DNA from 4 places in the Peribacillus sp. AS_2 genome. Region 1 is predicted to be linked to each of the others. Evidence: riboswitches for the same ligand, from Rfam matches in the RefSeq annotation. Region 1 holds a riboswitch; each other region holds the start of a gene.
What was found. Region 1 has a riboswitch for S-adenosylmethionine ahead of mtnW (2,3-diketo-5-methylthiopentyl-1-phosphate enolase). Riboswitches for the same ligand answer to the same signal wherever they lie in the genome.

Region 2: it holds a riboswitch for S-adenosylmethionine, as region 1 does, so the genes downstream of both, OTG27_RS22835 (YezD family protein) here and mtnW (2,3-diketo-5-methylthiopentyl-1-phosphate enolase) in region 1, are expected to answer to the same signal.
Region 3: it holds a riboswitch for S-adenosylmethionine, as region 1 does, so the genes downstream of both, OTG27_RS02020 (methionine ABC transporter ATP-binding protein) here and mtnW (2,3-diketo-5-methylthiopentyl-1-phosphate enolase) in region 1, are expected to answer to the same signal.
Region 4: it holds a riboswitch for S-adenosylmethionine, as region 1 does, so the genes downstream of both, metK (methionine adenosyltransferase) here and mtnW (2,3-diketo-5-methylthiopentyl-1-phosphate enolase) in region 1, are expected to answer to the same signal.

The regions. Positions count from the first base shown of each region.
Region 1 is NZ_JAPTGA010000002.1:197,488-205,239, forward strand. It holds gene OTG27_RS03720 (hypothetical protein) at 109-375, opposite strand; gene OTG27_RS03725 (hypothetical protein) at 487-729, shown strand; partial or broken gene OTG27_RS03730 (DUF2188 domain-containing protein) at 787-933, opposite strand; gene OTG27_RS03735 (CobW family GTP-binding protein) at 1,000-1,926, opposite strand; gene OTG27_RS03740 (cupin domain-containing protein) at 2,344-2,877, opposite strand; gene OTG27_RS03745 (methylthioribulose 1-phosphate dehydratase) at 2,902-3,531, opposite strand; gene OTG27_RS03750 (2-hydroxy-3-keto-5-methylthiopentenyl-1-phosphate phosphatase) at 3,528-4,187, opposite strand; gene mtnW (2,3-diketo-5-methylthiopentyl-1-phosphate enolase) at 4,194-5,426, opposite strand; SAM riboswitch class I at 5,535-5,687, opposite strand; gene OTG27_RS03760 (pyridoxal phosphate-dependent aminotransferase) at 5,815-6,987, opposite strand; gene OTG27_RS03765 (carbon-nitrogen family hydrolase) at 7,087-7,752, shown strand, end outside.
Region 2 is NZ_JAPTGA010000017.1:15,228-22,979, reverse strand. It holds gene OTG27_RS22845 (TetR/AcrR family transcriptional regulator) at 1-148, shown strand, start outside; gene ssuE (NADPH-dependent FMN reductase) at 336-869, shown strand; SAM riboswitch class I at 1,149-1,257, shown strand; gene OTG27_RS22835 (YezD family protein) at 1,414-1,557, shown strand; gene OTG27_RS22830 (phosphoadenylyl-sulfate reductase) at 1,727-2,443, shown strand; gene sat (sulfate adenylyltransferase) at 2,496-3,644, shown strand; gene cysC (adenylyl-sulfate kinase) at 3,688-4,287, shown strand; gene OTG27_RS22815 (nitrite/sulfite reductase) at 4,304-5,929, shown strand; gene OTG27_RS22810 (DUF3906 family protein) at 5,950-6,165, shown strand; gene cobA (uroporphyrinogen-III C-methyltransferase) at 6,185-6,961, shown strand; gene OTG27_RS22800 (sirohydrochlorin chelatase) at 6,961-7,722, shown strand; gene OTG27_RS22795 (NAD(P)-binding protein) at 7,703-7,752, shown strand, end outside.
Region 3 is NZ_JAPTGA010000001.1:433,085-440,836, reverse strand. It holds gene OTG27_RS02050 (cysteine desulfurase) at 1-62, opposite strand, end outside; gene sufD (Fe-S cluster assembly protein SufD) at 62-1,363, opposite strand; gene sufC (Fe-S cluster assembly ATPase SufC) at 1,379-2,164, opposite strand; gene OTG27_RS02035 (YuzK family famiily protein) at 2,615-2,839, opposite strand; gene OTG27_RS02030 (MetQ/NlpA family ABC transporter substrate-binding protein) at 3,577-4,413, opposite strand; gene OTG27_RS02025 (methionine ABC transporter permease) at 4,429-5,097, opposite strand; gene OTG27_RS02020 (methionine ABC transporter ATP-binding protein) at 5,090-6,124, opposite strand; SAM riboswitch class I at 6,278-6,390, opposite strand; gene OTG27_RS02015 (O-acetylhomoserine aminocarboxypropyltransferase/cysteine synthase family protein) at 6,508-7,752, opposite strand, start outside.
Region 4 is NZ_JAPTGA010000011.1:30,186-37,937, reverse strand. It holds gene OTG27_RS19100 (hypothetical protein) at 64-459, shown strand; gene OTG27_RS19095 (alpha/beta hydrolase) at 523-1,326, opposite strand; gene OTG27_RS19090 (gamma carbonic anhydrase) at 1,537-2,055, shown strand; gene metK (methionine adenosyltransferase) at 2,365-3,558, opposite strand; SAM riboswitch class I at 3,722-3,884, opposite strand; gene pckA (phosphoenolpyruvate carboxykinase (ATP)) at 4,314-5,900, shown strand; gene OTG27_RS19075 (nucleotide sugar dehydrogenase) at 6,592-7,752, opposite strand, start outside.

The DNA of each region.
Region 1 (7,752 bases):
CTTATTCATTAAATATCTATTTTTTTAAAATTTTAACAATGATTTGTGAAAAAAGTATGAAGCATAAAAAGAATATTTGCTAACAAGCATCCGTACACACTCAAAAAATCATAATCTTTCCAATTCAGTGATATAGGCCATTACAATCTCATTTTTCATTTCTTCCGAAAGCGAAGATTCCATCACGCGTTTAATAGAAAGGTAAAATTTCTCCAATACTGGTTTTCGGGCGCGGGGATGCGCATTTTCATCCAAAAGCTCTCGTCTGATGAGTTCCGGCAACACTTCCCTTCCCCCTCCATCGATCACCTTACGATTGTTCCATATGCTTAAATAAGCCACCAGTAATTCTTCTTGCCTGACATTTTCTTTCATAGTATCCCTTCCATCCATTACTAATTTATACATATTAATGTTCAAGTTTGTAAAGACTATCTTAATAATAAGATATCATGCTTTTTAAAATCCAAAAAAGGAGTGAGTACAATGTCTCAAGTATACCGCTGTCCGAATTGCCGGACAAATAAATCTCGCTTCAATCTCATTCAGCAAGTAGCAACACCCATTAAAAAGGATCCCCAATCCGGTGAGATTGTTGAACAATATTCGAACGACTCCCTTCTGCCATTCCATCTAGCATATAATGGTCCTGAAGTTCGGGTTCAGTGCGCTGCCTGCGGATTGATAGAAGACGAAAAGACATTTGCCGCCTTTGGAATGCAACAATAAAAATGGTCAGACCCCTATGTGGGTCTGACCATTTTCTCAATCATTTCCTACTGACATCTTAGCCCGGTCTATGGCAATTGGAATGGCTTTTCCATCCTCATATCCTTCATCCAATAATGCATTCGCGATTTCTATAGCCTTTTCCCTGACATCTTTATCTAGATTCTTCATCGAGTTTGGGTAATCGTCCTTATTCCATGGCACTGATACCGCCTCCTTAATAAGAAAGTCTTCTTTTCATGTTTCCCTTCTTTAATGGGCGGTAAACGTTTATCGGGCCGCTTTCGCTTCCAAAGCTTTCAACTGACCGATCATCATTTCCTTATCCAACTTTTCCCCGATCATGACGATATTCAATGGCATTTTCATCATTTCATTCATATACATCGGCATTCCGTAGGAGTATTGGAATAAATGCGGGTATTGTGAATGTGTAAAGGAAATATATCCTTTCATTCGATAGACCGTTTCCGGAAGGGCCCTAAGCCACACTTCAAAATCGGTTTGTTCCACAGCACCTTCAAATGTATGAACGATTGCAGTTAAGTGCAAATGGTCATGTACATCAAGCTTTTGATGTACATTATGCCTTTTTCTTTGCATTTGCTGCAATGATGCCAATGAAACGGCTGCATACTCCGTCAATAAACATACAGCATCCGTATTCAGCGCCTGTATCGTATATATTAGCTGTGCGGCCTCCATCTCACTTACCATATCCGCTTTATTCAATAAAATGAAATCGGCATGATGGATTTGCTCTGCAAGCAACTGTCGAAGCTGCGGAGACAGTTCCTCCCGATCGCGCCACCTTAATAAATCGACGACCGTGATGATCCCTTTATACTCCAGTTTTTTGGCGAAAATCGGCGACATGATGCCATCCAATACTTCAACTGGATGAGCTGCACCCGTCGTTTCAATATAAACCGCATCCAGTTCATTTTCGGTTAGTAACTCATGAAGCTGAACCTCCAGTTTATCTTGAATTGTGCAGCAAATGCACCCGTCAAACAATTCCTTCAGAGGCACTCCATCACCAATGAGTCCGCTGTCAACCGATACACTGCCGAGCTCATTTAAAAGCACTGCCACTTTTCTGCCCGCTTCACTTTCCTGTTTTAAAATATTTCGAAGAAGCGTCGTTTTCCCGCTGCCGAGAAAACCGCCCAATATGTACACTTCGGTCGTTTTCATTCTTATCTGCTCCTATAATCCGGTTAAATTCGATTCCGTTAAATTTTATCATAACTAGCTTACTAAAGCACTTGCCGGATTCACATAAAAAAACCAGCCCGTAAGCTGGTTTTAGACTAGACATTTTCGAAGAAAACTGCAGTTTTTTATTTAAAAACGTCCAGTCGATTTCAGAAATCCGCTCCCTTTCCGCCGACTGTCCCCCGAGCCGCATCAAAGCAGTGTCTGTGGGTTCTCGGCTAGCCAGTTATTCGGCAGGAGTGTCGCAAGTTTCTTCAATCCAAGGGGGATTACAGGAAAAAACCATTAAGGATAATCTGGTCTTGTTTTAAAATCATGGTTCGAGATGAGACCATTCCGACTTCCCTTTTTTCTACAAATAAAAACCAGCCCATAAGCTGGCTTTTCAACATTGATTCATGCTTGAACTTCGTCTTTTTCGTAAATCGGCACCCATCCTGCAGCTGTTACGAAAATCCGGACAGCAACAGTTTTCCTATCTTCCGCGAGCGTGAAATAATGTCTTGTTGATTCTGGTACACTAATAAGATCTCCTGGATTAAGCCGTACATCAAACCACTGTTTATCATTGCCTTCAATGGCAAAGATACTCGTTCCGCCTGCTATGAAACGCACTTCATCATCTTCGTGATGGTGTTCCTGCTTAAAGTTTTCAAGCATTTGATCCAAGTTCGGATTTGCATCGGATAATGTGATGATATCATGGGCTTTATAGCCTCTTCTTTCAGAGATTTCCGCTATCTCTGATTGGAACGTTACAAGGATTTCCTCCTTGTCAGCATCTGTTAGATCGTATTTTTCCACAAGATGTGCAGGTAATTTAGAAATGTCCCATTGCTCATAAATAACCCCTTGTGTTTCTAAAAAACCTTTTACCTGTTCAACGTTTTCAATAACCTCGTTTGTTTCATGGAATCTGATCGTCGCCATCATTCATTCCTCCTCTATGAGTATTTATCTTATAGAACCTGCAAACGCCTTTTGTTGATTAAGCAACAGTTGATATTGAAATAAAAATTCGCAGGCTTCAAGTATTCTTTTTGCCTCGAATCCGCTTTTGCCCCAAACCGTAATGCCATGATTGCGTATCAGCACAGCGCCAGAGTCTTCTTCGACATGCGGCTTGAACTTATCGGATAGCAGCGGTATGTCAGCGTGATTATATATGATTGGAATCCGAAGCTCCGAATCTTCATCCCACCGACCGGTCGCTTTAATGATTTCATGATTACGAAAGGAAACTTGGCCTTCATCTCCGTACAATTCCGATATCACATTATTTTCAACTGTATGGACATGGAGTACACAGTTCGCATTGGTTTTTCGGTAAATGTCTGTATGAAGTAAAGTTTCGGCCGATGGTCTTAGGTTCGTTTCTTCAACTGGTTTTCCTTTTAAATCCACCAGTAAAAAGTCCGAATCCGATTGCTTCCTTTTATCCTTACCGCTTGCGGTAATATAAAAGAAAGGGCTTTTGGGTTCGCGGATGGACAAATTCCCGCTAGTTCCCATAAACCAATCCCTTTCGGCCAGTTCAGCTTTAATATCTGCCAACTCAAGCCATTCTTTAGAATGAGTGTTCACGCTTTAACCACCTCCTGCTGCTTTATGATGTCAATTACATCAAAAAATGTTTCGAATCCTTGATGTGGAATTCCTTCCCTACCGCATTTTTCAAGCAATATGTCACGGGCTATGACAAAATCGGCCTGTTTTGCCGCTTCAAAATCCGTAACTGAATCTCCAATAACGAGTTTAAAATCTTCCGGACCCGCAATTTCCCTCATAATGGATGGCTTGCAGCAACCGCAATCATTACTACATTGCTCATCACAAGCATGTGGCCACTCAATATAAATCTTTTCCTTATCAAAAAATGCATGGTTGCAATAAACGGACTCTGTTGGCAAGATATCATTCAAAAGGGGTGAAATGAAAAAATCCATGCCCCCGCTAACAATATATAAAGGGATATTGGCTTGTTTCGTATACTCAACGAATTCATAAAACCCTGGTCGAATGCCGGCCGTTTTTCTTACATATTGGATGATGTCATCCTTCAAGCCACTATCAAGCAGGGAAAACATATCCCCAACTCCTGAAGATATACTGATTTTTTGCTGAAGGACTCCGTCTTTCAACGCTTCCCATTCCGGAGGGGCAAATTTCTTCATAATTGAAATGATATTATCTGTGTTGGTGATCGTTCCGTCAAAATCACAAAAGATGATCGGTTTCATTATTTCTTATAGGCCTCCCCACAACACAAGAGCTTTTTTTAGGGTTTCTTCCTCAGCCGCCGCTTCAGAAAGTTCCTTTCCTGCCAGAAATGCTTCCACAGCAGAACGGAATGCCTTGGCACCGCCCTCTGCTCCGTCAGGGTGACCGTGAATTCCGCCTCCGGCATTAATCACACTATCAAGCCCGAAATCCTTGATCAGGTCCGGAACCATGCCCGGATGAATGCCTGCAGAAGGAACAGGGAAGGCTTTCTTCCATGAAAGTTCATCTCTTGTCAGAGCTTCAGCAATCGCTAAGGTCTCCGTTTTTTCAAGTGCGACATTTCCATAAGGGGAAGGGAACAAGGATAAATCCGCACCTGATAATCTTACTAATTTACCAAGCAATAATGGATAGCCGATACCATAAAATGATGAAGATGCCAATGCCCCGCTATATGCGGGGTGCGCCATGATCGGCAGCTTTATACGATCATGTTCACTCAAGGCCTGCAATACATCCAAACCATATGTATGAACGTTGAACAATAAAGCATCTGCCCCTGCTTCAGCCGCTTGCTCTGCCTTATCCAATAATTCAAAAGTTTTCCCAGATAGATTGACAGCATATAAAGTACGGTGGCCAGTGGTTTCATAGACTTCATTCAATATTCTTTTTCCCGTTTTTATTCTATCGAAAAATGGAGTCAGTTCCTGGTCGAAGAGGATCTCATCATCCTTAACTAGGTCGACACCTCCCAATGCTTGTTGCCTCAGTTGCTCATTATGAAATGTTAGGTCTCTTCCCAATACACCTTTAAAGATGCTCATCACCAAGGGCCGGTTAAATACGCCAAGCTTTTCCCTTATGCCTTCAATGCCAAATTGCGGACCGGGAAAAGCTTTTTGAATATCACCGACAAAATCCAAGTCTATAAGTTTTATTTCACCGTCCAATGAAAGTTTGCCGAAGACCGTCGTAAGGATTGCAGGTAAATCATTGGAGAAATTCCTTGCAGGATAGGCAATTTTAATCAGCGAACGGTATACTTTCCGATTAAAGTAGCTGTTTGCCCTCTCTTCTTCAGATAGGGGGGTCACCGATATGACGCGTCCCTTATGTTTTTCCAGTTGTATCTGTACCAAATGCGGCAAGTCCGTCCATGTCCCGACAGTCAGACCCAAGGCAATGCTCTCTGCTTTTTTCTCATGATTTCCAATAAAGTCATGAATTAAATAAGTAGCGACTATCTCGCTCATCTGATCACTCCTATAACACGTTAGTAAACTCTCGATGTCACTATTGGTCTGAGATGGTCTCAAAATGGCAAAAGCCCCTTCATAAAGAAGAGGCTTTAAAAAGCCATCTTCTTATCTCCCAGCCATCGGCTGCAAGAATTAGCACCGTGCCTTGTGGATTTCAAAAAATCCGGCGGAAGGATTCCGCCCCATTTTACAATGGAATTACGGTCGGTTGCTGGGCTTCATCGGGCTAGTCCCTCCACCTGCTCAAAATAAGAAAACGCTGATATATAAGTTGTATCCAGTATCGAAAGATTAAGAATTTATTTTGTATTCTGACAGGTAATTCCTACTTTGTCAATAAGTTTTAACCATTTAAAGTGAATAAATCGGATATCTTATTGCATTAAAATAAGTTTAATGTCCGTATTCGTTCCACAGCCTCTTGCAGCCGTTCTTCCGAAGTCAGTAGCCCTACCCTGACATAACCTTCGCCAAATTCACCGAACCCATTCCCTGCGGCAACAGCTACATGGGCATGCGTTAATAAATAGTCCGCAAAACTCTCGGACGTAAAACCTTCAGGTACCTTGAGCCAGGCAAAAAACGATGCCGCTGGAGCTTTGACATCCCATCCGATGGACCTCAATCCCTCAATGAAAACATTCCTTCGCCCCTCGTACATTTGCACTAACTGCTCTACACAGGTCTGTGAGTCAAGCAAAGCACTTGCCGCAGCTTCTTGTATCGCCGGGAAGAGACTCACATAAAGATGGTCTTGTAATAGTTCAAGAGATTCTATTACACTCTTATTACCCACTGCGAAACCGACTCTCCACCCTGCCATATTGTATGTTTTCGATAGAGTGTATATTTCAACTCCTACATCCTTCGCTCCCTCCGCCTGGAGAAAGCTTATCGGTTTTTTTCCGTCGAATCCGATCGCCCCATAGGCGAAATCATGGACCACACAAATTGAATGTTCTTTTGCAAAGGAGACGGTTTCATCAAAGAAACTTTTAGTTGCAGAAGCGCCTGTGGGATTATTCGGATAATTCAAGAACATCATTTTGGCTTTATCAAGAACTACTTTATGTATGTCATCGTATTTCGGAAGAAAATCATTTTCTTCTGTCAAGGGCATCAGTTCGGTCTTTGCCTGGGCTAAAACAACACCGGAAAGATAATCCGGATAGCCGGGATCTGGAACAAGGATCGTATCACCTGGATTCAATAAGCACTGCGGAAGTTCGACAAGACCTGCCTTTCCCCCGAAGAGAATCGCCACTTCACTATTCGGATCCAGCTTGACACCGTATTCCCGTTCATAAAAGACGGCAGCAGCATCTTTTAAATATTGATGTCCCCGGAATGGCGAATATTTATGATTAATCGTTTTTTCAGCGGCAGTTTGCAAACTTTTGACGATATGTTCCGCCGTCGGCTGATCTGGGTTTCCCTGGCCTAAATTAATGACATCATGTCCTTGCTCCGTGATTGCATTGACTTTTGCGACCAGTGAAGCAAAAAACTGCTTGGGCAGGTCCTGAAGCAGTCCGGATTTTTCGAATTGCACCATTTATACACCTTCTCTGAAATTTCTTGAAATTCTAGTCACAAATGATATATGTTTATCGTAGTCTTGTAAAGCATTTTTTACATGTGGGAGGTTTAAACGATGAAGTGGAAAATAGCTTGTATTCAAATGGATATAGCTTTCGGGCAACCAGATATCAATTTTCGGGTTGCAGAACAATGGATGGAAAAAGCAGCTCGGTCCGAACCCGATATCGTCATATTACCAGAGCTTTGGACAACCGGATACGACTTGACCAGGCTGAATGATATTGCTGATCAAGAGGCAGAAAAAACGATTGAATTTCTTAAAACACAGGCACAGAAACACCAGTTTCACATCATCGGCGGTTCCATTGCGAAAAAAACAAGCAAGGGAATCTATAACACCATGATCATCATCGATAAACACGGAAAGCTCATTAAAGAATATGATAAGCTTCACTTATTTCAATTAATGGATGAACATCATTTCCTGCAGCCAGGTGAAAAAGATGGTTTATTTACCCTTGATGAAAAAATATGTGCCGGGTTCGTTTGTTATGACATTCGTTTCCCTGAATGGCAGCGAGCCCATACCGTTCAAGGCGCGGAAGTTCTATTCGTTACGGCTGAATGGCCAAAGCCGAGACTCGATCACTGGAGAGCCTTATTGATAAGCCGTGCCATCGAGAACCAAGCCTATGTTGTAGCCGTTAATCGTACAGGTTCGGATGTAAATAATATATTTGCGGGCCATTCCTTGATTATTGATCCATGGGGGAATATC
Region 2 (7,752 bases), on a different contig from region 1:
TGTAGGGATCATTTCTTTCACATTGGCTTTATCTACACATTATGAGATCCATCAACAAAAAAAGGAGCCATATTTTACTTCTGAACGAATTAAGAGCATTGCTCAACTTTTGGTATATGGTATTCATGGGAAACAAAATCATACATAATGAAACGGTCATATTTAAGGGCATGAGCATCAAGCCGTAAATATGACCGTTTCTTTTTTCATTCAGAGTAGATGTCCAGAGTGTAAGATTTGACTTATATTTTTCAGACAATTACGATAAATGTATACTTCACGAAATGCTTTAAGAAAATTATATCTGGAAATCTTGTAACATTGGAGGGTATCAAATGAGCGATATCGTAATTTTATCAGGAAGTCCGGCTATTCCATCAAGAACGGACATTTCACTAAAACATATTCAATCATTAGTCGAAAATGCAGGATTTACTACAGCTTATTTCTCGATTACGGATTTCTCAGCAGATGATTTATTCCAAGGGAAATATAATAGCGAGGATATCTCAAAGCTTTCAGAGAGAATTCAAGCAGCCAGAGGAGTCATTATAGGTTCACCGGTTTATAAGGCTTCTTATACAGGTGTATTGAAAGCATTGATTGATTTGCTGCCAGAAGGTGCTTTTAAGGGTAAGCCGGTGCTGCCAATCATGATTGGTGGAAGTAACAGGCATCTATTGGCGATTGACTATGCGCTTAAACCATTAATTTCAATATTAAAAGGCGAGCCGCTGCAGGGGATTTATTTTGTTGATAAAGAAATAGATAAACAGAATTCAGAAAATCCGATCAATGATTTGCATTTAATTGATCGCGTCCAGAGTCAGGTTCAAGAATTTGTAGAAGCGATACAGTTAAGAAATTAATGACTTCAATAAATTAATTCCTTTTATAAAAAGACTGGAACCTTAGAAATTTTTTTAGAATAACACGCGTCAATAATAGGCCTATTAATGAAAATAGACTCATTTTTTTGGAGACTTTATCTAAAAAAACGAGTCTATTTTCGTATTTATATGAACAAAAAATCATAAATTGAATAGTGTGTATAAAAATAACAGTTCATCCATAATATTAAACCAAGTTATTTTATAAGAAAACTCCATTGACAAGGATTAAATATATGTTAATATTTAAAATAATAAAACTTATCCAGAGCGACGGAGGGAATTGGCCCTTTGAAGTCCGGCAACCTGCATGATGGATGCAAGGTGCTAACTCCAACAAAATGTTGATCATTTTGGAAGATAAGGTAAAGATATTTACCTTGCGATCTTTCCATCATGGAAAGATTTTTGTTTTTTGTGAAAATTTTAGGCAGACCATAACAATGTAAGGTTGTATGGAATTATATAAATCAAAAAAATTTAAAATAAAATATTCGCGGGTTTTCTTAAAGGAGGAACTGGTTTGAATAAAGAGAATCAGCTTGAAGAAATTTTTGAACGACTTCAAGAAATGCTTAATTCAATGAAATATGGATCCATTACACTTATTGTCCAGGATGGTAAAATCATTCAAATGGAGAGAAATGAAAAACTAAGAATTAAATAAGGTATCTGCTGACTAGAAAAACTAGAGGCGGGTTTAACTGATATAAAGAGAGTATTGGTTAGATTCGTCTCTTTTTCCTAGATTCAAATAACCCGGGGAAGATTACAACGGGAATTGATCAACAGTTACTCTAACCTGATACAGCAAGTTTTTAGAGGGGGCTACAAAGTTGGCTGCATTAATAAACTATGAAAATTTCAATACAGGGGACTTCCCTGTATTTCCTGAAGACACTGAGACAAAAGGTGCTTTGGAAGTTCTGCAATGGGCGAATGACCATTATGGAGACAAACTGATTTATGCTTGCAGTTTTGGTATTGAAGGCATCGTGCTTACGGATTTATTGGCGAAGGTCAATCCTTCGGCAAAAATAGTTTTCCTTGATACAGATGTTCATTTTGAGGAAACTTACCAATTGATCGAGGAAGTGAAGAAGCGATATCCGAAGCTTTTGATCGAAATGAAGAAACCTGACTTGACGCTTGAGGAACAAGCGGCGGAATATGGCGATGAATTATGGCTTAGTGATTCCAATAAGTGCTGTAACATCCGTAAAATCGTTCCGCTTACAGATGTGCTTTCATCGGCAACAGCCTGGCTTTCGGGACTGCGGAGGGAGCAATCCGAAACAAGGGCTAAGACCGAGTATATCAATAAGGATAATAAGTTCAAATCAGTTAAAATATGCCCGCTCATACATTGGACATGGAAAGATGTTTGGCGTTATGCCCACAAAAATGGACTTCCATATAATGTCCTGCATGATAATGGATATCCGAGCATTGGATGTAAAACGTGTACTGCACCTGCCTTCAATGCAGATGATTTACGCTCAGGCCGTTGGCAAGGGGCTCAAAAAACGGAATGCGGATTGCATTTATCTTAAATAAATAGAAATTATAGGCTTAAATAAATAGAAACCATAGGGGGAAATTAGCATGACAATCAGTTTACCGCACGGAGGAACATTAATCGATCTTTGGGAACCAAAATATGATCTTAGTAAAATAACGAAGTCAATCGAAATCGATGAAATTGCTTTAAGCGATCTTGAATTGATAGGGACTGGTGCCTACAGCCCGATTAAAGGATTTTTTACAAAAAGTGATTATGAGACAGTGGTAAAGGATATGAGGCTTAGCAGCGGACATGTATGGAGCATCCCGATTACGCTGCCTTTGACCGAAGAAACTGCAGGAAACCTTACTATAGGTGAAGAAGTAACATTAACCCATGATGGTGAAACATACGGGGTTCTCTCCGTTTCTGATATTTACACTCCAGATAAGCAATTGGAAGCGACATTGGTATATCAAACAGATGATGAGAAGCATCCTGGAGTGAAAAATTTATATAACCGCGGGGATGTATATGTCGGCGGGGAAATAAAGTTGATCAAGAGAATAGAGCGTCCGCTATTTCAAGCTCATTATTTGGACCCAGTCGAGACAAGGAAGGCTTTCGCTGAAAAAGGATGGGAAACGGTTGTCGGTTTCCAAACGCGGAACCCTGTTCACCGTGCACATGAATATATTCAAAAGACAGCATTGGAAATCGTCGACGGCTTATTCTTAAATCCTCTCGTCGGTGCCACTAAATCAGATGACATTCCGGCAGATGTAAGAATGGAAAGCTATAAAGTGCTGCTTGACAAATATTATCCTAAGCATCGCGTCTCCCTTGCAGTTTTCCCTGCTGCCATGCGTTATGCAGGACCTAGAGAAGCCATTTTCCATGCGATGGTCCGTAAAAATTATGGTTGCACCCATTTTATCGTCGGACGTGATCATGCGGGTGTGGGCGATTATTATGGCACATACGATGCTCAAAAAATCTTCGGGAACTTTAACGCAGATGAGTTAGGAATTACGCTATTATTCTTTGAACATAGTTTTTACTGTAAAGCATGTGGCAATATGGCTTCCGCTAAAACTTGTCCGCATGGCAAGGAAGACCATGTCATACTGTCTGGAACGAAGGTAAGGGAAATGTTGCGTAATGGAGAAATTCCTCCAGCTACCTTTAGCCGTAAGGAAGTCATCGAGGTATTGATAGAAGGTCTAAAAAAAAATGAAGTTTATAACTGATTGGACATAAATGGAAGGGCCACATGAAGAGGGGGATTATCAAATGAGTAAAAGTACGAATGTCACATGGCATGAGACGTCATTGACCAAGGAGCACCGACGGAAGCAGAACGGGCATGAAAGCACGGTTCTATGGTTTACAGGACTATCGGGTTCCGGAAAATCAACGATTGCAAACGCGGTCGCTAAAGAGTTATACAATCGGAATATTCGAAGTTATGTTTTGGATGGTGATAATATCCGCCATGGCTTAAATAAAGATTTAGGTTTTTCTGAAGAAGATAGAACCGAGAATATTAGGCGGATCGGTGAGGTTTCCAAGTTATTCGTGGATAGTGGGCAGTTCGTATTGACCGCTTTCATATCACCTTTCAGGGCAGATCGGCAGATTGTACGTGATTTACTCGAAGAAGGGGAGTTTATTGAAGTATACATAAAGTGTCCGATCGAAGAGTGCGAAGTGCGTGATCCAAAAGGGCTTTATGACAAGGCCCGTAAAGGCATCATTAAAGATTTTACCGGAATCGACTCTCCATACGAAGAACCTGAACAACCGGAAATCATTTTAGAATCCGACCAATACAGCATTGAAGAGTGCGTTGAACAGGTAATCGGTTATTTAACAGCAAAGAAAGCGATTTAATCAAGGAGGAAATGTAATGGTTTACGAGAAATTTTGGTCGGAAAATCCACTAATCGCTAAAAATAAAACGGAAATCTGGAAATTGGAAAAAGACGGCTTGAAGATATTTGATGATATTCCACATTACGCAGCAAATGGGTTTGATTCCATCCCTAAAGAGAAATGGGATATGTTCAAGTGGGCAGGTTTATATCTGCAACGGCCAAAAGAAGCTGGTTATTGGATGATGCGAGTCGTTATTCCCGGAGGTATCCTGACTTATGATCAACAAATAACTCTAGCTAACATCGCTAAAGATTACGGGAGGGACGTATATGACATTACAACCCGTCAAGCCATTCAATTCCATTGGCTGACCATCGAACAGGTCCCGGATATATTGAATCGTTTAGAAAAGGTTGGAATGACTACGGCTGGAGCTTGTGGTGATATAACCCGTAATATCATCGGTAATGCATTGGCAGGCATCGATCCTGATGAACTTTTTGATACACGCGAGGTACTTTATGATGTATTTGAGTATTTCCGCCTTAACGAAGACTATTCGAACCTTCCGAGGAAATATAAAATGTCCATAAGTGCCAATATCCATAATGCTTCAAATGCTGAAATCAACTGTGTTTCATTCAATCCAGCAACTAAAGTAATTGATGGAGTAACGGAAGTCGGTTTTCACGTAAAAGTAGGGGGTGGGCTTTCCTCCGTTCCGATGCTGGCAGAAGAACTTGACTTATTCATTTTACCTGAAAAAACTGTGGAAGTGGCTGCCGCCATCACGACGATATTCCGTGACTTTGGGTACCGTGAAAAGCGTCATCGCTCACGTTTAAAATTCCTTGTCGCTGACTGGGGTCCTGAACAATTCAAGGAAAAATTGCTGGAATACACCGGTCCGCTTCCTGAAAAGGGAGAAAGTGCGGTGAAGGGATGGAATGCAGGGTATTTCTACGGCATCCATAAACAAAAGCAAGATGGTTTGAACTATGTTGGCGTCAATATACCAGTTGGTCGTCTAAACCCAGACGAAGTGATCGAGTTTGCCGAACTTGCAAAAAAATATGGAAATGGTGAAATCCGCAACTGTAATTCTCAAAATCTAATCATTCCTAATGTGCCGGATGCAAAACTTGAGGAATTAAAGCAGGAATCCATCTTCGAAAGATTTCCATATCAACCAAAGAAATTCATTGGGTACTCCGTTTCGTGTACAGGCATCGAGTATTGCAACCTGGCTCTAGTTGAAACGAAAAACCGAATGAGGACCATTTCTGAATCACTGGACAAGGAAATAGATCTCGATGTGCCTGTAAGGATGCATATGGTCGGCTGTCCGAATAATTGCGGTCAAAGAGCCATCGCCGAAATAGGGCTGCAAGGCATAAAAATGAAAAACCAGGATAAAAAGATGGTCGAGGCTTTTGAGATATACGTTGGAGGAACGCTGAATGAGGGCGGGAAGTTCAATGAAAAGCTTAAAGGAAAAGTGGAAGCTGAAAAGCTCCATCATGTTCTGAAAGAAATGATCCTATTTTTCAAAGAAACTAAACTTCTTTCCGAAACCTTTCTCGATTTTGTGGAAAGGGTAGGGGTAGACGAATTACAAAGTAAACTTGATGATATATTAGCGGAAGTGGCCGTTTAATTGGGGAAGGTAAGCATTCCATGAATCTATACCGTTTTGAAGTCACTATCAAGGAAAGACCAATTCATGTCATCATTGTTGCCGATTCAGATGAAAAGGCGTTTGATCTTGTTGATATCGAGCTGGAAAAGCATTATTTGAAAATGCCTGAAGTGGTTGACATCTCATTATATGAAAAAAGGAAAATTAAAAATGGAGCAGGTTTCGTTTTATCGGAATTCGAAACAATTCTCTAAGGGAAGGCAGGATGCAAAAATGGGGAAAGTATATCTAGTAGGAGCCGGTCCCGGAGATCCAGATTTAATTACATTAAAAGGATTAAAATGCATCCAAGAAGCTGATGTCATTTTATATGATCGACTTGTCAATAAAGAACTTTTGAATCATGCAAAAGACGGTGTCGAGCTGATTAATTGCGGTAAACTGCCGGATTATCATTTGTTGCAGCAGGATACAATCAATCGGTTCCTCGTTAAATATGCAAAAAAGGGAAAAATAGTCACCCGTTTGAAAGGCGGCGATCCATTCGTCTTTGGGAGAGGCGGTGAGGAAGCGGAAGCCCTTGCCAAAAGTGGCGTGAGCTTTGAAATCGTACCAGGAATTACAGCTGGAATCGCTGCTACAGCCTATGCAGGAATTCCCGTTACACATAGGGACCATGCTTCATCATTTGCAATTGTTACCGGTCATCGGAAAAAAGATGAAGAGGATAATATCAAGTGGGAATCCCTTGCAAAAGGAATCGATACATTAGCCATTTATATGGGTGTTAAAAACCTGCCATATATTCAAGGAAAACTTTTGGAACATGGAAAAAGCCCAGAGACTCCGGTAGCCCTTATTCATTGGGGTACATTAACAACGCAAAAAACAGCTGTCAGTACGTTGGCTAAAGTAGTGGAAACCGCCAATAACGAACAAATTTCGAATCCTTGCATGATCGTCGTGGGGGATGTCGTTAATTTACGGGAAAAAATCAAATGGTTTGAAGGAAAACAAACCGAAAATTTGTTGGCGAATGAGGCCTTTTAATGGAAGCCATTTTATATATTTGCCATGGCAGCCGTGTTAAAGAAGCTTCAGCCCAAGCCATTGATTTTATTAAAGTTTGTATGCAAGCACAGCCATATTCCATTCAAGAGTATTGCTTCTTGGAATTGGAAACTCCTACGATTGAAGATGCCTACGAACGATGCGTCCAAAAAGGTGCGACGAGCATATTGGCCATTCCAGTTCTATTGCTGACAGCTGTACATGCAAAACATGATATTCCAGTCATATTGAATAAAATGAAAGAACGGTACCCCGCTGTTGGCTTGAAATACGGAAGGCCGATTGGTGTCAGCGAGAAAATGGTTGACATTTTAGTGGAACGGTTGGAGGAAACAAATGTAAGTGTTACAGAGGATTCCTTGGTATTATTGGTTGGAAGGGGCAGCAGTGACCCCGACGTGAAAAGGGATTTATCTCGATTGGCCGTTTTGCTAAGGAACAGGTTTCCAAAAATCCGGGTGCAAGAGTGTTATTTGACAGCTGCCACACCAAGCTTTGGAGAAGCGTTGGAATTTGCGGTGGAATCTCGATCAAACCAAGTATTTATCATTCCTTACTTATTGTTTACAGGTCTCTTAATGCAGTCGATTGAAAATAGTATAAAAAAGATCCAAAAAAAGGGGAAGCAAAGAATCATACTTTGCCGATATTTAGGTTATCACCCAAAGATTGAACAAGCAATATCAGAACGAATTCATGAAGTGAGTGGGGAGGGAGCCTATGTATCCAATTACGCTTAATATCGAGAACAGAAAGTGTGTCATCATCGG
Region 3 (7,752 bases), on a different contig from region 1:
GGCTGACCATTGACTTCTTGATCTAATATTGGAAAAAGCTTACGAATTTCGTATGGGTTCATTACTGTACTTTCCTTTCAATGACCGCTACTAATTGTTTTTTGACTCCCTCAATTGGAAGCTCGTTAACAACAGGGGCCAAGAATCCGTGAATGACAAGTCTTTCTGCTTCTTTCTTTGTAATACCACGGCTCATTAAATAATACAGCTGAAGCGGGTCGACACGGCCGACTGAAGCAGCATGACCAGCCGTTACATCATCTTCATCGATCAAGAGGATCGGATTGGCGTCTCCGCGTGCTTTTTCACTTAACATCAATACACGTGACTCTTGTTCAGCATTGGCCTTTGTAGCACCATACTCTATTTTCCCAATGCCATTAAAAATGGAGGATGCGGATTCTTTCATGACACCGTGCTTAAGGATATAACCCTCAGAGCGTTTGCCATAATGAATGATGGCTGTCGTGAAGTTCTGCCTTTGTTCCCCGCGTCCGACTACAACGGTTTTTGTATCACCGTGAGAGCCATCGCCCATTAGATATGTTGTATTATCTGAAATCGTATTTCCGTCGTTCATCAGGCCAAGCGCCCACTCAATACGTGCGTCACGTCCTGCCACTCCACGGCGGTTAACATATGTCGTGAAGCCTTTTGAAAGGGTATCGACCGCACCATATTGGACTTTGGCATTCGCATTTGCAAATACTTCAGTTACGATGTTGGCAACACCTTCGTTAGACTCAACGGTTGAGAAATAGTTCTCTACATATGTGACAGAGCTATTATCTTCAGCTACGATCAAGACATGGTTGAAAAGTGTAGTATCCGGATTATCCAGAAGGAATACCGATTGAATCGGCTCTTTGATTTCTACATTTTTCGGAACATAAAGGAATGCTCCCCCATTAACCAATGCAGCATGAAGCGCCGTTAAACGATGCTCATCTATTTTAACGCCGTCTTTCATGAAATATTTTTGCACAAGCTCAGCATGATCGCGAGCCGCTGATAAAATATCCGTAAAAATGACGCCTTGTTCTTTCACATTTGCTGACAGATTGATATGTGCCGGCGTATTATTGCGTTGGATGTATAAGTTTTCATTTTCTTCAATGATGGACTTAATTTCTTCCGGAAGCTCCTCTAAAGAGGCAAAAGCTTCACTCTCAACCGTATGAGTTTGGAAAGAAGTGAAATTCCATTTATCGATTTTCGTTTTATCCGGCTTTGGCATCGGGAGCTTTTCTAATTCAGAAAACGCTTGAATCCGAAGCTCGGATAGCCAAGCTGGATCATTATTTTTAGTTGAATAGGAGCTTATATCCTCTTGTTCAAACGGTAATTTCGTTTCTGTAGTCATTGCAAATCCTCCTACTTACGCTTCTTCGCCAACAGTTTCGTCTTCAATGCCCAATTCTTGTTTAATCCAGTCATAACCTTCCGCTTCCAAGCGGGCAGCAAGTTCAGGACCGCCTGATTTTACGACACGTCCTTGCATCATTACATGTACAAAATCAGGAGTGATGTAATTTAATAGACGTTGGTAGTGAGTGATGATCAAGCATCCAAAGTCTTCTCCGCGCATTTCGTTGATTCCTTTTGAAACGACTTTAAGTGCATCGATATCTAGACCTGAATCAATCTCATCCAAGATTGCAATTTTAGGTTGGATCATCATTAATTGAAGAATCTCGTTGCGTTTTTTCTCTCCGCCTGAGAAACCTTCATTTAAATAGCGTTGCGCCATATCTTCATCCATTTCAAGGAATTCCATTTTTTGGTCCATTTGACGAATGAATTTCATCAATGAAATTTCATCGCCTTCTTCACGGCGTGCGTTAATGGAAGAACGTAAGAAGTCTGCATTTGTAACACCGCTGATTTCACTTGGATATTGCATAGCTAGGAATAGACCGACACGAGCGCGCTCGTCTACTTCCATCTCCAATACATCTTCACCATCGAATGTGATGCTTCCGCTAGTTACCTCATATTTAGGGTGACCCATGATTGCTGATGATAAAGTTGATTTACCAGTTCCATTTGGTCCCATGATCGCATGGATTTCCCCACCTTTAACTTCAAGGTTTACCCCTTTTAAAATCTCTTTGCCTTCAATTGATACGTGCAGATCTTTAACCGTTAATGTAGAAGCTGACATAATAATACCTCCGTGAACTAATTCCAATTTTATTACCAGAAAGTAAAGATTACTTTCATTACTATAATTTCCGTAAAAGCATTCTCACTTTATTCTCATTCCAATTTTATAACAAATCCAATTTGGAATCAACTAAATAGATAGGGGTTTCCACTTCGGCCATGTTAAAAACCTGTCCTATTCTTACAATACTAACAGATATGGCCTGTTTACTGCATATTCATACTTATTTTAGCTTTTGTTAAAATTATCTTATTATTCGGCAAATCTTCGCCCTTATTACTATATGTTCAAAGGTTTCGATTGCAAGGTATGAACGTTCCGATTAAAAAGAAAAAAATCGGACTGTCAGGTATTATGTAAGTTTATCCAATAAGGAAACCCTTATTTTATGGACCACTTTCCATTTTACCTCTACAGACCGATCTTTTAAAGAATTCTTTTATATGCTTAGCCGTGAATTTTGCGTTGTAGGTCCTGGACCATTTTGTTGCACTTTACATGTTCCCTATCCCGTTCTTTCTCAACCTCGATACGGAGGTCTAAGTCTCTACTGTACTCACTGTAGCCAATCCCATGTGAAGACTGCATCGCCTTTTCCATTTCGCTTGTTACATTTAAATCCAGAGTATTGATAGTGAACCATCCTTTCAAATTTGTGTATCTTTTTTTCACCTTCATTATCTCTATACCCTTTCCTTTCCTGATTAAACATGAAAGGAATTACATTAAGCCGCAGACTTGAAACAACCTTGATCATCATTATAGCGAGCTGGTTTGTCCGTTCAGCTTTTGCATAATCCGCCGCTCATAATTTTTAGTTTGACTACAGTTTTTTAGATTTTTAGGTTTTCAAAATTTGGACGTTACTTTCCACTTCAGGCACTCGCTTTCCGCGGGCGGTCCGGAAGCCTCCTCGGCGCTTTTGCGCCTGCGGTGTCTCCCCTTGACTCGCTTTTCCCGCAGGAGTCTCGTACCTTCCGTTCCAATCCACTAAGACTACACAATCAGATAGAATCACTTTCACCTACATTCTATATTCCTTTCAATGCCGGTTAGGATTTCCGTGATAAAGTGCTTCACTTCTCTAAGTTCGGCGCTTTATTAATCATTTGTTCAATCAGAGGCTCTTAATCGAGTATTTCCGGGTGTTACTATCGTCCCAACACAAATCCGTTACTGACTGCTGAAGCATACATGAATAAAACCTGAAGCTGTTGACGCAGATTCCGCAACCATGGCTATGTGTAATATGAGCGTTTCGGTTGTTATCCCTGCCCATCGGCACTCAATAACAAATGCAGAGGGCTATTCTGATTTTAAATCCAATAAAAAAAAAAGGTTTCGGAATGAGACCATTCCGAAACCTTTTTAAACGGCGACCTGAATTAAATCAGGCCGCCATTCTCGAATTATTTATCCGCCGGTACAACTGCACCTTTGTATTCTTTAAGAATGAAATCTTGAATTTTTTTAGAATGCAATACTTCTACAAGCGCTTTGATTGCTTCTTTATTTTCGTCACCTTTGTTTACGGCAATGACGTTCACATAAGGTGATTCGGAATCCTCAATCGCAATTGAATCTTTAAGCGGATTCAAACCGGCGTCAATTGCATAGTTGGAGTTGATCAAGACTGCATCGCCTTCGCCGCTCTCATAAATTTTAGGAAGCAGGGCCGCTTCATAATCTGCATCGAATTTAAGGTTTTTCTTATTTTCAACGATGTCTTTCGTTGTAGCCGTCGTTTTATCGATGCCTTCTTTCAAAGTGATCAGGCCATTCTTTTCCAAAAGGGATAAAGCGCGTCCATGATCAGCAACAGAGCTGCTCATAATAATTGTTGCGCCTTCAGGAAGTTTATCAATGCTTTTATATTTTTTTGAATATAGAGCAATCGGCTCGATATGGATTCCGCCAGCATTGACGAAGTCATATCCATTTTCTTTAATTTGCCCCTCTAAATATGGAATGTGTTGAAAGTAGTTAGCATCCAATTCCTTATCATTCAACGCCTTATTCGGTAAAACATAGTCCTGGAACGTTTCAATTTCCAAATCGATTCCTTTTTCTTTAAGAAGCGGTTTAGCTTCCTCAAGGATTTCTGCATGAGGAACATTGGATGCCCCTACAACTAATTTCTTCGATTCTTTTTCCGTATCGCTGCCGCTTTTATCCTTTTCACTTCCACAAGCAGCCAAAGCGATAGATAACACTAAGATTAATGCAAATCCTAAAAACTTTTTCATCCTATTCATCTCCCTTTATCTTTTGTCCAATTTAGATGTAATCACATCTCCAATAATTTGAATTATGAAGACGATAATTAGAATAACGATTGTCGCTACAAGCGTAACGTCATTTTGATTTCTTTGATAGCCGTCCAAATAGGCTAGATTACCAAGCCCGCCAGCGCCGATGACCCCGGCCATTGCGGTATATCCAACCAATGCAATCGATGTTACCGTAATCCCGGAAATAAGGGCAGGCATCGACTCTGGAAGAAGGACCTTCCAAATGATCGTGCTCGTTTTTGCCCCCATCGATTTAGCGGCTTCAATTACACCTTTATCGATTTCACGAAGGCCGATTTCAACCATACGCGCATAAAATGGGGCAGCACCGATAATAAGTGCCGGCAGTGCAGCGTTCTCACCGATCATGGAACCGACAAGCGCTTTAGTGAAAGGAATGAGCAGCACGATCAAAATAAGAAATGGAATGGAACGGAATATATTGACGACTGCACTCATGACTCCGTTAACAGCCCGGTTTTGCCACATATTACCCTTCCCTGTCAGGAAAAGGATCAATCCTAGTATTATGCCTATAAAAAAGGTTGCCACTACAGAGACGCTTGTCATGTAAAGCGTTTCTTTCGTAGCTTCAATGATGTCTTCCCAATCAACATTCGGCAATAATTCTTCAAGCATGAGTAATCACCTCCACGCCTACCTGCTGTGCTTTAATGAATTCGATTGCGCGGAGCATTTCATCCTCTTTGCCATCTAGATGGATAAACAATGTTCCATATGAACCGCTTCTTGTTTGGGATATCTTACCTTGAACAATATTGACATCCAACTCGAAGTTACGTACAAGCTTGGTGATCAATGGGCTTTCTGCATGATCACCTACAAAGGTCAATTGAATCACTTTGCCTGCTGGATAGCGTTCGAGCAAATGGTCCATCGTTTCTTTCGTTTCTTCCGGTTCCGTTACCTGTTGCACGAAACGCTTCGTCATTTGTTCTTTAGGATTCTTGAAAACATCCAGGACAGGACCCTGTTCAACAACCTGCCCGCTTTCCATCACGGCGACGCGATGGCAGATTTTACGTATTACATGCATTTCATGCGTAATCAAGACGATCGTCAATCCCAAACGCTGATTGATGTCAACAAGCAATTCGAGTATGGAGTCGGTAGTCTGCGGATCCAATGCAGAAGTCGCTTCATCACACAGCAGCACTTTAGGGTCATTTGCCAGAGCCCTGGCTATTCCCACCCTTTGCTTTTGCCCTCCGCTTAATTGCGAAGGATAGGCCTTTTCCCTGCCTTCAAGTCCGACTAACTTGATCAATTCGTTCACACGCTTGGTGCGTTCAGGTTTAGAAATACCTGCAATTTCCAACGGGAAAGATATATTCTCCTGAACGGTCCTTGACCATAATAGATTGAAATGCTGGAAAATCATGCTGATTTCTTGACGGGCCTTACGGAGCTGAGCCCCTTTAATTTTTGAAATTTCCTTTTCAGCCACCACAACGGATCCCTCTGTCGGTGTTTCCAATCCATTGAGCATTCTGATCAAAGTACTTTTCCCCGCTCCACTGTAACCGATGATCCCGAAAATCTCGCCTTTATTTATTTCAACATTCACATTATTTACAGCCTTGATCGTCTCACTGTTTCCTTTTCCTGTTCGGAACAGCTTACTGACTTTCGTCAATGTAATCATTAACCCTCACCTCTTTTATCCAATAAAACCTATGAACTTAGTTGATTTCTCTACATTATTAGTCTGTTTCTCCTATCATGTAAAAGTTTTCCCAATTAAAATAGAAAAAACCTTTCTGCATGAGCAGAAAGGCAGGTGAAGAAACAGGCCTTCCTCTCATCTTCCAAAGTGATTAAACTTTGTGTGAATTGGCACCTTTCCAAGGAAATCTCCTTGTCGGTTGCCGGGTTTCATCGGGCACATCCCTCCACCTCTCTTGATAAGAGCTAATATATAGAATATTTGTACATCATTAAGTTCTTTAGTATGGAGAAATTTTATCATAGATAAAAAAGGAGCGCAATGTATATTATTTCTAGTACAAGAATGAACAGGAACTTTGCTTAAAGCGTTTTGGATGTCAAGGAGACGATTTTCGTCGCCTTTTCAATTGCCTGCTCCAAATCTTCTATTAAGTCGTCTATATTTTCAATCCCAATCGATAAACGGACTTGATCGGCACTTACACCCGCTTTCGCAAGACCCGCCTCATTCAATTGTTGATGGGTGGTACTTGCTGGGTGGATGATCAAGCTCTTCGCATCCCCTACATTCGCCACATGGGACCATAATTCCACCGAATTGATAAGTTTTGCCCCAGCTTCGCGATTACCTTGAATCCCAAATGTGACGACAGATCCAGCTCCCTTTGGCAAATATTTATCCGCAAGGGCTTTATCGGGATGATCCTCATCACCAGGATGTGAAACCCAGGTCACGGCAGGATGGTTTTTTAAATATTGAATGACAGACTTGGTGTTTGATAGATGCTCTTTCATCCTTACATGCAGCGTTTCAAGTCCAAGCGTAAACTGGAATGCACTTTGGGCACTTAGCGCAGGGCCCAAATCACGGAGTAACTGGACCCGGGCTTTCGTTATGAATGCGGCAGGGCCAACTGCCTCGGCGTATACCAGACCGTCGTAACTTGGGTCAGGCTCCGTGAAGCCAGGATAGTTTGGCGAGTTCCAATCGAATTTCCCTCCATCCACGATGACACCGCCTAGCGTCGTTCCATTTCCAAGAAGCCATTTTGTAGCGGAATGGATGACAATATCCGCTCCAAAATCAATTGGTCTGCAAAGATACGGTGTCGCGAAGGTATTATCAATGATTAAAGGTATGCCGGCTTCGTGGGCGATTTCCGCTACCGCTTCAATATCGAGCACCCTCAAACTTGGATTTCCGATCGTTTCAGCAAAAATGGCTTTAGTTCTTGGTGTAATCGCCCTTTTAAAATTCTCAGGGTCATCGGGAGAAACGAACTTCACTTTGATCCCATATTTAGGAAGAGTGTTTTCGAAAAGGTTATACGTACCGCCATATAATGTTGAGGCTGAAACAATCTCATCCCCTGCAGCAGCAATATTCAGGATTGAAAGTGAGATGGCAGCCATTCCGCTTGCCGTTGCCAATCCGCCGATACCGCCTTCCAATAAGGCCATTCTTTCCTCAAAAACGCTGACCGTGGGATTATGAAGCCGTGAATATATATAGCCATTCTCCTTTAGGCCAAATAAATTCGCTGCATGGTCGGTGTCCTTGAACAAGTATGCATTGCTTTGGTAGATAGGAACGGCACGGGCACC
Region 4 (7,752 bases), on a different contig from region 1:
ACTTTTTGAATTTTTCGTCTTTAATGATTATAATGATAGAAAATAGATAAGAGGGTGCAGAAAATGGAACATTTGCCTACTTCATTACTGACGGATATATTGACTGAAAAAATCAAAAGGAATTCAAGCGAGCAATACGGGGATTTTGTCAGCTCGCTCAACTCGTTGACAGAAGAACAAAAAACCATGGAGGGCCTCAAACAATTTGACCATCATTTTGATAAGTTCCTGCCACAGCTCGATTTAATGATTTCCACCCAAAACCATGAAGCAATCATGAATATGAAAGCGACGCTTTTGGACCTATTCGCCAATGACTTGACCTTCAAATCCATTTATCTCCTATCCACTGCATTATCCAACAAAAAGGAACTTCCTCATTTGAACCAATTTATGTACCCGGTTACTTTCTGGGCACCGGTCATCAAGTCGAACGAATTGCTTAAAAACGCAGGCTGATCCAAAAAAACTGCCGAAGGCTAACTTCGGCAGTTTTTCATTTATCCTGAAGTATGTACGGAATCAAACGACATACCCTAATATCTTTAAACGGTTTTCAACAAAACTCAGCGCATATTGAAATACATCATCACGCTCCGGTTCATTGAAGATTTCATGATAAAGCTTCGGCCATTCCTTATATTGCTTTTCACTGGCCAAATTATAATTGAACCACTCACGAACCGCCTTCTTGTTCACGATTCGGTCATCTCCGCCCTGCATCACCAAAAGCGGAACATCCTGAAATTCAGGAATCTCTTCAAAAGCATCCTTCATAGCCTGTGCAAGCTCGCGATACCAGCGAACCGAAACCTTTGTGATATATAAGGTATCGTTTCTATCGGATTCACGAATTTCCGCACTTCTCGTCGCCATTTCAGGTGTCAATCCGGAATCCACCCTGAACTGAGGCATAACGATGTTCAAACCATGCGAGAGCATTGTAAGGAACTTCCGCGGCTTCGTCACGATGCCCAAGCAAGGAGAAGAAAGAATCACCCCTGCAATGTCCCATTCCTCTTCCTGAAGAAGGCGTATCGAAATCAAACCGCCCATGCTGTGTCCAAGTAAAAAGACCGGCAACGAATATTCATAAGCCTCTTCTATCCAGCTTTTCACTTCGTCCAAATACTCATCAAAGGAATCGATATGTCCCCGGTAGGCGCGAGTAGTCATACCCTGCCCAGGAAGGTCGCCCATGACGACATGGTATCCAGCCGAAAGCCACATTTGTGTTACCCACTTATAACGCCCGTGATGTTCCATTGCCCCATGAATGATGACAATGACGCCCTTTGCGTCTCCTTCTGTCTCCCATTTCCACATTCGAAATCCCCCTTTCACTTTTCACTTGTTGTGTACGATCCATGATAGTTGAAATAATATATATAAATTATAACCATATTCGTGATTTTCGACAAAAAAGAAATCTAACAAGTTGTACATTGCTATTATAAATAGCCAAGTGTATTTGCATACGGTATATTAAAATAATACATAAAAACATTCACTTCGGAAAGGAAATGATTGAAAATGATTATTTATCCGTATAAAGGCAAAGAACCTGAAATTGCTGAAAGCGCTTATATTGCTGAAAATGCTGTCGTCACAGGTGATGTCAAAATTGGCGACGAAACATCAATCTGGTTCAATTCCGTCATTCGCGGTGATGTCTCCCCAACCATCATCGGAAAAAAAGTCAGTATACAGGATAACAGCGTCCTGCACCAAAGCCCAAATAATCCATTGATCATCGAGGATGAAGTAACCATTGGCCATCAGGTCATATTACATAGCTGTAAAATCCGCAAAGGAGCTTTAATCGGCATGGGATCGATCGTACTTGATGAAGCCGAAATCGGCGAAGGGGCTTTCATAGGTGCCGGCAGTCTCGTTCCCCAAGGCAAAGTCATTCCACCGAATATGTTGGCATTCGGACGTCCAGCTAAAGTCATCCGTGAAATCAACGAAGAAGATCGTCAGGATATGGAACGCATCGTACGCGAATACGCCGAAAAAGGCCAATACTATAAAACGGCGGAACGGATAAAGTAATGCACGAGCACTTGACTGAAAATTACGAGTATTTGCTCCCAATTCACGAGTAAATCGCTTAAACTTACGAGTATTTGCTCCAAATTCACGAGTAAATCGCTCAAACTTACGAGTATTTGCTCCAAATTCACGAGTAAATCGCTCTAGCTCATGAGTATTGCTCCAAACTCACGAGTAAATCGCTCTAGCTCACGAGTCTGGCCCTTAAAGTTTAATTTCTTTGGGATTTCTTGAATTATTCCCGCAGACGGCTAAGTTAATCCATAAAAAAGGTGCCCCGCAAATAACGGGACACCTTTTTTATATGAATTACGCTTGTGCTTTTAATGTTTCTGCTTTGTCCGTGCGTTCCCATGGAAGATCGACATCTGTACGGCCGAAGTGTCCGTATGCAGCTGTTTGTTTGTAGATTGGGCGACGAAGGTCAAGCATTTTGATGATACCAGCTGGACGAAGGTCGAAGTTTGCGCGAACTAGGTCAACAAGAACTTCTTCGCTAACTGTACCAGTTCCGAACGTATCAATGGAGATCGATACAGGCTCTGCCACACCAATTGCGTATGCCAATTGAACTTCCGCTTTATCGGCAAGGCCGGCTGCCACGATGTTTTTCGCAACGTAACGTGCAGCGTATGCAGCAGAACGGTCAACTTTAGTAGCATCCTTACCAGAGAATGCACCGCCGCCGTGACGAGCGTATCCGCCGTAAGTATCAACGATGATTTTACGTCCAGTAAGACCAGCATCCCCTTGAGGTCCGCCGATTACGAAACGGCCAGTCGGGTTGATGAAGTACTTAGTATCTGCATCGATCAACTCGGCTGGAACGACAGCTTTGATCACATGTTCTTTTAGATCGGCTTGAATTTGTTCAAGCGTAACTTCTGCATCATGCTGTGTGGAGATGACGATTGTATCTACACGTACAGGACGGTTATTCTCATCATATTCCACGGTTACCTGTGTTTTACCATCAGGGCGTAGGTAAGCAAGAGTTTCATCTTTACGAACTTGGGTCAAGCGGAATGAAAGTTTATGCGCCAATGAAATCGGAAGCGGCATAAGCTCTTCTGTTTCATTACAAGCGAATCCGAACATAAGACCTTGGTCCCCTGCACCGATTGCATCAATTTCTTCATCTGACATGTTTCCTTCACGAGCTTCCAATGCTTTATCGACACCAGCTGCGATATCGGCAGACTGCTCATCAATGGAACTCAAAACGGCACAAGTTTCAGCATCGAAACCGTATTTCGCACGTGTGTAGCCAATTCCTTTAACCGTATCACGAACGATACGCGGGATATCCACGTAAGCAGACGTTGTAATTTCACCAGCAACAAGTACAAGACCTGTAGTTACACTAGTTTCACACGCAACACGTGCATTTGCATCCTTAGCTAGGATAGCATCTAAAATGGAATCTGAAATCTGATCACAAATTTTGTCCGGATGGCCCTCTGTAACAGATTCAGAAGTAAATAGACGTTTCTTTGACATCATATTTCCTCCTTGGAAGTTAGTATGTTGTAGGCATAAGCCTGATTTTTACGGAACTCGTTTCCCTCATTAGTTTCAACTATAGACACAGAATTACTTATAAAAAACACAAAAACCTTCCCTGGCAAATGAGGAAAGGTTTAAAATTCTGTCTTCTATCCTTTCACTCTTATCGTTCAAGGGTTTTTTACCTTGCTCAGGTTAGCACCATCACCACTATTCCTTGAAGACCTTCGCTTTATTTTCGGCGATCGATCTTGGAGTCAAGTTCAATATGGCAGGTTGCTGGGTTTCAAAGGGCCTGTCCCTCCACCAACTCGGGATAAGAGAATCCGTACAATTTAAGATATTATCGTATCTGGCTGGAATTTGTCAATGCTTTTCTAAAAAGAACATTTCCACCCAGAACGGCGTTCATTTGAAAAAACATGTTGATACAACGTCCTAGAGGGGTTTACAACGCAATATACGAATAGAAATGTTGTAAATTGCCATTAATAATAAAGTATTGAATATCGAAAAGGAACGACATCCTGACTTTCCCTTTAGACATATATTGTTTACTTACTTCCTATTTAAATAAATTTTTCCTCATGAAAGTATATGCGATCATCCTGACTCGGTTCCTGCCGGATTAAAATGATTAATGCGGCCAGCTGAAAATAATCACAAATTAAAAGAAATAGTATAGACTAATTAAATGAATGTGTTATACTAATTATAATCTAAAAACTCAAACAAAGGAAGGTACCTCATATATGAATTCTGTAGATGTTTCTAATGAGTTACACCAATTATTAACAGGAAACAATGTGCAAACTCAACTATCAGTTCCTCAATTGGTCGAAAAAGTACTAAGCAGAAATGAAGGCGTTTTAACATCAACCGGCGCGGTAAAAGCTGAAACTGGCAAATATACCGGTCGTTCACCTAAAGATAAATATATCGTGGAAGAAGCATCAGTTAAAGATAAAATCGATTGGGGCCCAGTGAACCGGCCGATTTCCGAAGATGTGTTCAATAAACTATATAATAAAGTAGTTGACTACCTAAAAGCAAAAGAAGAGATTTTTGTTTTTAAAGGTTTCGCTGGTGCAGACGAATCATCACGTCTTCCCATCCGTGTTGTTAATGAATATGCTTGGCATAACCTTTTCGCCCATACTTTGTTCATCCGTCCAAACGAAGAGGAACTGAGAGGTCACGAAGCTGAATTCACGATCGTTTCTGCACCTAACTTCAAAGCGGACCCAGAAGTGGACGGAACTACATCCGAAACGTTCATCATCGTTTCTTTTGAACGCCGTACGATCCTGATCGGCGGAACGGAATATGCAGGAGAAATGAAAAAATCGATCTTCTCGATCATGAACTACTTACTTCCAGAGGCTGGAATCCTTCCAATGCATTGCTCTGCCAACGTAGGACGTGAAGGGGACGTCGCTTTATTCTTCGGACTGTCCGGTACGGGCAAAACAACTTTATCAGCAGACACTAGCCGTAAATTGATTGGCGATGATGAGCACGGCTGGTCTTCTAACGGCGTATTCAACATCGAAGGCGGCTGCTATGCAAAAACGATCAACCTTTCACGTGAAAAAGAACCGCAAATTTTCGATGCAATCCGTTTTGGTGCTGTATTGGAAAATGTTGTTGTTGATCCGGATACGCGTGAAGCAAACTATGATGACAGTTCATTGACTGAAAACACTCGTGCTGCTTACCAAATGCAAGCAATCGATAACATCGTGAACCCAAGTATTGCAGGACATCCAAATACAATCATTTTCTTAACGGCTGATGCTTCAGGAGTTCTGCCTCCAATCAGCAAGCTTTCCAAAGAACAGGCAATGTTCCACTTCCTAAGCGGATACACTAGTAAATTGGCTGGTACTGAAAGAGGCGTAACTTCACCGGAAGCTACATTCTCCACTTGCTTCGGTTCACCATTCTTACCGCTTCCAGCTACACGCTATGCTGAGATGCTTGGTGATAAAATTGACGAGCACAATGCAAAGGTATACCTTGTCAACACAGGATGGACTGGCGGTGCATACGGAACTGGAAGCCGTATGAAACTTGCTTACACCCGTGCAATGGTACAAGCGGCGCTTGAAGGTGAATTAGCGAACATTGAAACGATCAAAGATGATATCTTCGGTTTGGATATCCCGCTTCATGTTCCTGGTGTTCCTGATGAAGTGCTTCAACCAATCAAGACTTGGGCAGATCCTGCCGCTTATAAAGAAGCAGCAACAGACCTTGCCGCACAATTCCGTGCAAACTTCAAGAAATTCAAAAGCGTTCCAAGTGAAATCGAAGAACTTGGCGGCCCGACAGCTTAATAAATTGTACACAAAAGGACCAAGCTCTTGCTTGGTCCTTTCAGTTTGTCGGTAAGAAACGTCACTTCCCGAACTGGATTACTTTATTAAGTGCCATGGAAGGGGAAATACCTCGTCTAATGTCGAATATAGTACCAAGTACCCGAAATACGGCATCTTCGCTCGAATTCACTGCCTTACGAATACGCGACTACCGTCGAATTCACTGCCTTTCAGCTCGAAATACGCCATCTGTGGTCGAATTTACTGCCTTATAGCACGAAATACGGCTCTTTCAGTCGAATTTACTACCTTGTACCCCGAAATACGGCATTTGTAGTCGAATTATAACTGCCTTGAAGCTCGAAACACAGCGGCTGCGCTCGAATCTACTAGCTTACAGCCCGAAATACGGCTCTTTCAGTCGAATTTACCACCTTGTCCCCCGAAATACGCCATCTGCGCTCGAATTTACTGCCTTATAACCCGAAATATGGCGGCTGTGCTCGAATAATTGGCTAGCCGAGACTCTGCTAGGATGCTTGCGGTGAGGAGGCTTGACGTACAGGAAGCGGATCTGAAAACAACTGGATCGTTTCCACGTTCTGAAAGGGCCTCGTTCTTGCATGGTCCTTTTTTTCAGTGGAAAAAGGGCACTGTGATAGTCAGTGCCCTCTTAATCGTTATTCCATTATCGATGTTGTCCAAGTTTTTAGATGATCGCTTTATTCCTGTCTTTTTTCATGGACACCGTTTTGTATTGATATATATTGCCCAGGTTGGCCACCGGGATATCTGTTTTCGTTGCATCAATGCAATTGCGTGTATCCAGAATCAATTTATTGCTCATGCGATTCGATAGCTTATCATAATCCATCTGTTTAAATTCATCATGGTCAGTCAGGATAAGTATCAAGTCGGCATCATTTACAGCGTCTTCCACTGATACGACTGGCATCTTTCCAGATTTGACATGCGGGTCATGCAAGGCTACATCCATGTTTTCCATCCCCATCAAGATATTGACTACATCAATGGAGGGACTTTCACGAATATCATCTACATTTCCTTTGTAAGCTAGACCGAAAACGGCTACTTTTGGCTTCCGGATCCCCTCTAGCATCATCCTTACGGAATTTACGATGTAATAAGGCATCGATACGTTGGTATCACGGGCCAATTTAATGATTCTCGCATACTCTGGCGCCTTTGCAACGACGAAATACGGATCGACCGCTAAACAATGGCCGCCAACTCCCGGTCCTGGCTGGTGTATATTGACACGAGGGTGTTTGTTTGCCATCGATATGACATCCAAAACATTGATGTCCAGCTCGAAACAGATTTTCGTCAGCTCATTCGCAAGGGCGATATTGACATCCCTGAAGGTGTTTTCCATCAGTTTAGACATTTCAGCCGTTTTCGCATCGGTCTGAATGATCTCCCCTTGAACGAATGTTTTATAAACAAGACTTCCTTTATATGAGCATGTTTCGGTGATGCCCCCGACGATACGGTTATTATGAACCAACTCTTCAAGAATCCTTCCAGGTAAAACGCGTTCCGGACAATGTACGAGGAAAATGTCTTTTCCGATGGTAAGGCCCGTCCTCTCGATCATCGGTTTAATATGATCATCCATGCTTCTTGGCGCTATCGTTGATTCGATAATGATGACATTTCCTTTTTTGATAAAAGGAAGAATGTTTGAGGTTGCATCCATGACATGTGTTAAATCACAGGATTGGTGCATGTCCTTTTTATTTGGAGTAGGCACCGCGATGATGAAAACATCCGCATGTTCCGGGCTTAACGCAGCTCGGAACTTATTGGAAGCAATCACTTCTTCTAATACCTCATCCAATCCAGGTTC